DNA from 2 places in the Exiguobacterium sp. s192 genome. Region 1 is predicted to be linked to the other one. Evidence: predicted binding sites of a transcription regulator. Region 1 holds the regulator's gene; the other holds the start of a gene.
What was found. Region 1 encodes Rex, which represses fermentation and respiration genes when NADH is low (regulators of the CRP and FNR family bind a similar motif). Its sites were predicted from a motif close to TTGTGAAATATTTCACAA; they were not measured.

Region 1 (3,423 bases):
TGACTTTTCCTGCCCCGTTTTCTTGAGTGAGAGTGCTTGTGGCTTTTGTACGTCTGCTTTCCCTTGAGATGACAGACTTCCCTCAGCATGAACCAGGCTGGAAGATGTCATGATGGCGGCTGCCACCAATGCAATCTTCTTCTTCATTCGTTTTTCCCCTTTTCTGAAAGATGTAATGTGACCCTAAAAAACATATTAAACGAAAATTCTGTATTTTTAGTTTAATTAAGTTTCTCTTAATATACAATTCAAATTTGGTTCTTTTTAAAAATATTTGTTGGTTTATGTCATCAAAAGCATGAAACTCCCTATATTCCCCTTATTTTAATAAGAAGATTTCTTATAGGAAAACACAAAAAAACCCTTGGTTTCCCAAGGGTTTTTGAACAAACGGAATGGAGACTATCGGGCTCGAACCGACGACCTTTTGGCTGCCAGCCAAACGCTCTCCCAGCTGAGCTAAGCCCCCGTGTGTTTCTATTAAGAGTATAACCATTGCTGTTCATTTTTTCAATATAAAATTAGACCGCTTACAAAAAAACTCTCCTTGCCGCCTCGACAAGGAGAGTTTCGGTCGTTATTTATTTAAGTCACGCATCAAATCCGCCTGTCGCTCCAGTTCTGCTTGTTGCTCCAAGATCAGTACTTTTTTATACGTCCGCGCTGAAATCATGATGCTGATTTCATATAAGACGAACAACGGGACAGAGATCATTAAATGCGAGGTGACGTCCGGCGGTGAGATCAACGCCGCGACGACGAATAACGCAAAGTAGGCATACTTCCGATTCTTCCGCATGAAGAACGGCGTCACGAGTCCAAGCCGTGTCAAAAACATCGTCACGACCGGCAGTTGGAACAGTATTCCAAACGGGATCGTCAAGCGGATCAAAAAGCTGAAATAGTTCTCGACGCCGATGACTTGTTCGATGCCGAGCTCTTGTCCGAGCTCTGTCGATACTTCAAGTAAAAACGGTAACAACCAAAAGTAAGAAAATGAAACACCAGCTAAAAATAAGAAGAACGTTACTGGAATATACGTCAACGTCGCTTTTTGTTCTTGGTCATGCAGACCGGGACGGATGAACGCCCAAAGCTGGTACATCCAAAACGGTGACGCCAAGACGATTGCGATGATGAACGCAAGATTCAGATATAACATCAGTGGATCAGCCACGTTAAAAGCGTTCAGACCAATTCCAAGCTCCTTTAAGTCAGCCTGCAGAAAACGCACAAGCGGACGGACAAGCGGAAAAGCTGCAGCGAACATGACCACCACGATGATGAGCGACCAGACAATCCGCTTCCGGAGTTCATCTAAGTGCGTCGTCATACTCTGCTCTTGATCGATCGCCATGATTCACTCACTTCTCTTTCGTTTCGTCCTTTTTGTCTTTATCATCGTCCATGATGCCGTTTGTCGCACTCTTGAACTCTTTTAACGTCTGACCGGCAGCGCGGCCGAGTTCCGGTAATTTCTTCGGTCCGAAGATGATTAAGGCGACGACACCGATTAAGGCAATACTCCCTGGTCCCATAAATCCTACTGTTAACGGAATAAGGTTTTCCATTATGATTTCACTCCTTCAGCTGATTGCGAATAATGCTTCATGAAATAAACAAGCGACTGCAACTCAATCGACAGATCGATGTGATGGACCCGAACATGGGCCGGTACGTTTAATCGTGCCGGTGTAAAGTTCAGAATGCCGGTCACACCATACTCAACTAACTCGTCCGCTACTGACTGTGCGAACTGGGACGGTACCGTCAAGATGGCGACGTCGACATGGTTCGCTTTGATTTGTTCTTTCATATCTGACACGTGGTAAATCGGAACGTCTTGTGTCGTCGTTCCGACCTTCTCCTCATCCGCGTCAAACGCGATGACGATACGAGTACTATTATTCTTTAAAAAGTTATAATTTGCAAACGCTGTCCCGAGGTGTCCGACCCCGATTAAGGCGACATTCGTGACCTCGTCTTGGTTAAGTGTCTTTCGGAAAAATGTTAACAAATGTTGAACATTGTAACCGTACCCCTTTTTCCCTAACGCCCCAAAGTAGGAAAAATCACGACGGATCGTCGCCGAGTCGACTTTGACCGCTTCACTGAGCTCTGCTGACGAGACGCGCAGCTTGCCGGAGTTGTAAAGACTCTGGATGAAACGATAATATAACGGCAGTCGTTTCGCCGTTGCTTGTGGTATTTTTGTGTCTGGCCCATTCATACTGCAGTTCCCCCTTCGGCCACGTTCTGACGTGGCACCCAAATCAATGCAAAGAATTCTACTCTCCTTGATTGTAAACCACTTCACATAGAGTAACAAATATTATATTCGGCAGGATTTTTCGTGATAGACTAAAGGGTGGAAGGATGGATGGATATGATTCTCTTACAAGTAAACCAACTCTCAAAATCATTCGGTGTTGAGCCGATTTTAGACAATATTAAACTCGAAGTACAGGAACGGGACCGGATTGCCCTCGTCGGTCGAAATGGTGCCGGAAAATCGACACTTTTAAAAATCATCGCCGGTGAGCTGTCACATGATTCCGGGGAAATCATGAAGAGCAAGGAAGTCCGGATCGGTTACCTCGCTCAGGACAGCGGACTGGAGTCCAACGAATCGATTTGGAACGAGATGCTGACCGTCTTCGAACACCTGCAGGATCAAGAACGGGCGTTACGCCGGATGGAAATCGAGATGGGCATGGAGCACATCTTGAATGATCCGGTCGCCTACGATCGGTTGCTCAAAACCTACGATCAGGCACAACACGACTTCTCGGAAGCCGGCGGCTATCAGTTTGAAGCCAACATCCGCTCCGTCTTACACGGGATGCGCTTTTATCCGGACGATTATTCCCGCCGGATTCAAACACTTTCCGGTGGTCAACGGACCCGTCTCGCCCTGGCGAAGATGTTGCTGCAGGCACCGGAACTGTTGATTCTCGATGAGCCGACCAATCACCTCGACATCGATACCCTGTCTTGGCTCGAAAGTTACTTATCCGGTTACCGCGGCGCCGTCCTGATCGTCTCCCATGACCGGTATTTCCTTGATCAAGTCGTCAATGTCGTTTATGAATTGTCCCGCAACGTCTCCCGGAAGTTTACCGGCAACTATACGAAGTATCTCGAACAAAAAGCGGCGTTGTACGAACAGGAAATGAAACAGTTTGAACAGCAGCAGGAAGACATCGCGAAGATGCAGGACTTCATCCAGCGTAACATCGCCCGCGCGACGACGACGAAACGGGCGCAAAGCGTCCGCAAACGTCTTGAGAAGGTCGACCGGATCGATCGACCGGACGGCGACGAACGCAGTACGGTCCTGTCGTTCCCGATTGAAAAGCAAAGCGGCAATGACGTGCTGCAGGTGAACCAACTTGCTGTCGGTTATGAAGAAGCCGTCTCGAA
Region 2 (3,423 bases), on a different contig from region 1:
CGAGTCCGCTGAGGAACAACTTCGTTTTCGTGATGACCGGAATCTCGTAATCGTCCGGTGCGATGTTGCGCATTTCGTACTCCCGCGGCTTGCGGTAGTTATAAAGACCGATCAACAGACCAACGAGCATTCCGAGTGCAGGAATCGCCATCGCTTGGATGACGGAAGCACCAGCGATATTCATTCCGTTATCTTCGATGTTCTTTAACAAAATCTGATTCAAGAAGATGTCCCCGAATCCGACCGGTAAGAACATATACGGTGTGACGAGACCAAATGTCATGACGATTGCCATCAAACGACGGTCAATCTTCATTTCATTAAACAAGCCGAGTAACGGCGGAATGATGATCGGGATGAAGGCGATGTGGATCGGCAAGACGTTTTGTGAACTGATCGCCAGTAACAAAATCGCGAAGGTGATGAACCCTTTTAATTTTTTGACCGATGCGGCGTCAGCCGTTCGTTTTGAACGGGAGATTAAGGCATGAGCCAATGCATCCGGCAAACCGGTTTTCGACAAGGCGACGGCGAACGCACCAAGCAAGGCATAGCTGAGGGCGATCTCCGCTCCGGCGCCGAGTCCGCCGGCAAAGGTTTCGATCGTCTTCGATAAACTGAGTCCACCGACGACTCCACCGACGATGGCACTCAGGACCATCGCGAGAACGATGTGGACGCGGAAGATGGCTAAAGCAAATAATAAAACAACGGCAATGATGACAGCATTAAACATTTTAAAACCACACTTTCTTTTGGTATCACTGTACTATACTAAAGTATCATACAGACCGTTCTTTTGACTGTCAAGAAAAAAACACAAAAAGGTATGACCGGCGTCAAATGGAGGCAGGTCATACCTTTCTTCTACATTAAAGAGCGATTCAGCAATCGACTTGATCGAGTTTTCCTGTTCCCGGATCGATGACGAGTCCATGAACTTCCGTACCCGGCGGCAGCAACGGATGGTTTTTGATCAGTCCAACCGAGTGACCGACGTTTTCTTCGACGGATGTGAAACCGCGTAACCATTGCTTCAAGTCAACGCCGGAAGCATCAAGTGTATGCAGGACTTGTTCGTTGATGCCACGGTCTTGCATCTCCGCAATCATCTTCGCCGGATCGATTGTACTCATGCCGCAGTCATGATGTCCGATGACAATGACTTCTTCCGCACCGAGGGCGTAGAGGGCGACGAGAATTGACCGCATGACGGATCCGAATGGATGGGACAGGACGGCCCCGGCATTTTTGATGATTTTGGCATCACCGTTTTTCAGACCAAGTGCGTGGGGAAGGAGCTCCGTCAAACGTGCATCCATACAGGTCAGAATCACAACCTTCTTATCCGGGAACTTATCCGAGATGAATGGTTCGTATTGTTTCTCTTCGACGAACTGTTGATTAAACGCAAGCATTTGATTAACGACTGACATGATACTTCCTCCTTTAAGACAAATGAATGATGGAACTAGTTCTAGCGTACACGATAAACGATTGGTCAGACAAGCAGATTCATGATTTGCTGTGACAGTTGTCACAGGGGCGGGATAAAAAAGCAAATCCTTGCGTCCGAACAGATGGATTCGTTGAAAACGCTCTCATACATGTGAAATAGTTCACAGGATGGTCATGCACAAATGGAGGGAAAGGCGGTATGATTGATTTGTGAAGGAAAGCACAAACTATTCAAAATCAGCTTGGCATTCCTAACATGCTGTAGGGAAATGCAGACTCAGATTCGTTCCAAAATAGGGAGGAAACCTAACATGGCTGTCAAAGAAAAAATCAAACAAGATGTCTCACCTGTCGAACAAGCAATCAATCAAATCGTCGCGAAAGGTCAAACGGCACTTCAAGAATTACTGACATTTGATCAAACGAAAATCGATACGATCGTCCGGGATATGGCACTCGCTGGTCTCGAACGTCACGTCGAACTGGCTCGTCTCGCGGTCGAAGAGACAGGACGCGGTGTCTTTGAAGATAAAATGATCAAAAACATGTTCGCAACAGAATACATCTACAATAGTCTTCGAAACGAAAAAACCGTCGGAATTTTAGAAGAAGATGTCCAAAACGGAATCACCTACATCGCGGAACCGGTCGGTGTCGTCTGTGGCGTCACACCAGTGACGAATCCGACATCCACGACGATGTTCAAAGCGTTGATTGCGATCAAGACGCGTAACCCGATCGTCTTCGCCTTCCATCCGTCCGCGCAAAACTGTTCACTCGAAGCGGCGAAAACATTACGTGATGCGGCCGTCAAAGCGGGTGCACCAAAAGATTGTATCCAGTGGGTCGAACAACCGTCACTTGAAGCAACGAAAGTCTTGATGAATCACACCGATATCGCGATGGTCCTTGCAACAGGCGGAGCCGGCATGGTCAAATCGGCGTACTCGACCGGAAAACCAGCGCTTGGTGTCGGACCGGGTAACGTACCGTGTTACATCGAAAAAACAGCTAAAATCAAACGCGCCGTCAGTGATTTGGTTCTCTCAAAAACATTTGATAACGGAATGATTTGTGCGTCTGAGCAAGCGGTCATCGTTGATCAAGAGATTTATGCCGAAGTGCGGGCAGAAATGGAAGCACTCGGTTGCTACTTCTGTACACCGGACGAGAAAAAACGTCTGGAGGCACTCGTCATCAAAACCGATACATGTGCCGTCAATGCGGACATCGTCGGGAAACCGGCGACCTGGATCGCAGCAAAAGCTGATATCAACGTTCCGAGTAACACCGTCATGCTGGTTGCGGAACTCGAGAAAGTCGGAGCGGAAGAGCCGTTGTCACATGAAAAATTAAGCCCTGTCCTTGGTGCATACAGTGTCGCCTCAACGAATGATGCCTTCCATGTCGCAGAGCGCATGCTTGAAATCGGCGGACTTGGTCATACGGCCGTCATTCATACGACAAACGATGAGTTGATGACGGCATTTGGTCTCCGGATGAAAGCCTGCCGGATTCTCGTCAACAGTCCGTCAGCACACGGTGGAATCGGCGATCTCTACAACGAATTGACACCATCGCTGACACTCGGTTGCGGATCGTACGGGAAAAACTCGGTTTCAGAAAACGTAACGGCGAAACATCTACTCAATGTCAAGAAGGTGGCGAGACGACGCGTGAACATGCAGTGGTTCAAAGTACCGGAAAAGATTTTCTTTGAAAAAAACTCGGTTCAATACTTGAAATCGATTCAAAATGTTTCTCGAGCGTTGATCGTCACCGATCAATCGATGGTCGAGTTCGGCTATGCCGACAAAGTCATCCGTAACTTGCCGGCCGGTGTCAGCTACCGGATCTTTGACCAAGTCGAACCGGATCCATCCGTGACGACCGTTCAAGTCGGTGCCCAAGCAATGCGTGATTTTAAACCGGACTTGATTATCGCTCTCGGTGGCGGATCGGCGA

Region 2: the regulator Rex is predicted to act here: its motif matches at 1,608-1,625, upstream of adhE (bifunctional acetaldehyde-CoA/alcohol dehydrogenase).

Annotation. Positions count from the first base shown of each region.
Region 1 covers NZ_JACSMS010000016.1:31,980-35,402, forward strand. Annotated here, with positions in the region: gene KNP87_RS16065 (S8 family serine peptidase) at 1-147, opposite strand, end outside; tRNA gene KNP87_RS16070 (tRNA-Ala) at 397-469, opposite strand; gene tatC (twin-arginine translocase subunit TatC) at 578-1,357, opposite strand; gene KNP87_RS16080 (twin-arginine translocase TatA/TatE family subunit) at 1,365-1,571, opposite strand; gene KNP87_RS16085 (redox-sensing transcriptional repressor Rex) at 1,571-2,230, opposite strand; gene KNP87_RS16090 (ABC-F family ATP-binding cassette domain-containing protein) at 2,387-3,423, shown strand, end outside.
Region 2 covers NZ_JACSMS010000003.1:75,641-79,063, forward strand. Annotated here, with positions in the region: gene KNP87_RS07540 (Na+/H+ antiporter family protein) at 1-736, opposite strand, end outside; gene KNP87_RS07545 (beta-class carbonic anhydrase) at 885-1,436, opposite strand; gene adhE (bifunctional acetaldehyde-CoA/alcohol dehydrogenase) at 1,770-3,423, shown strand, end outside.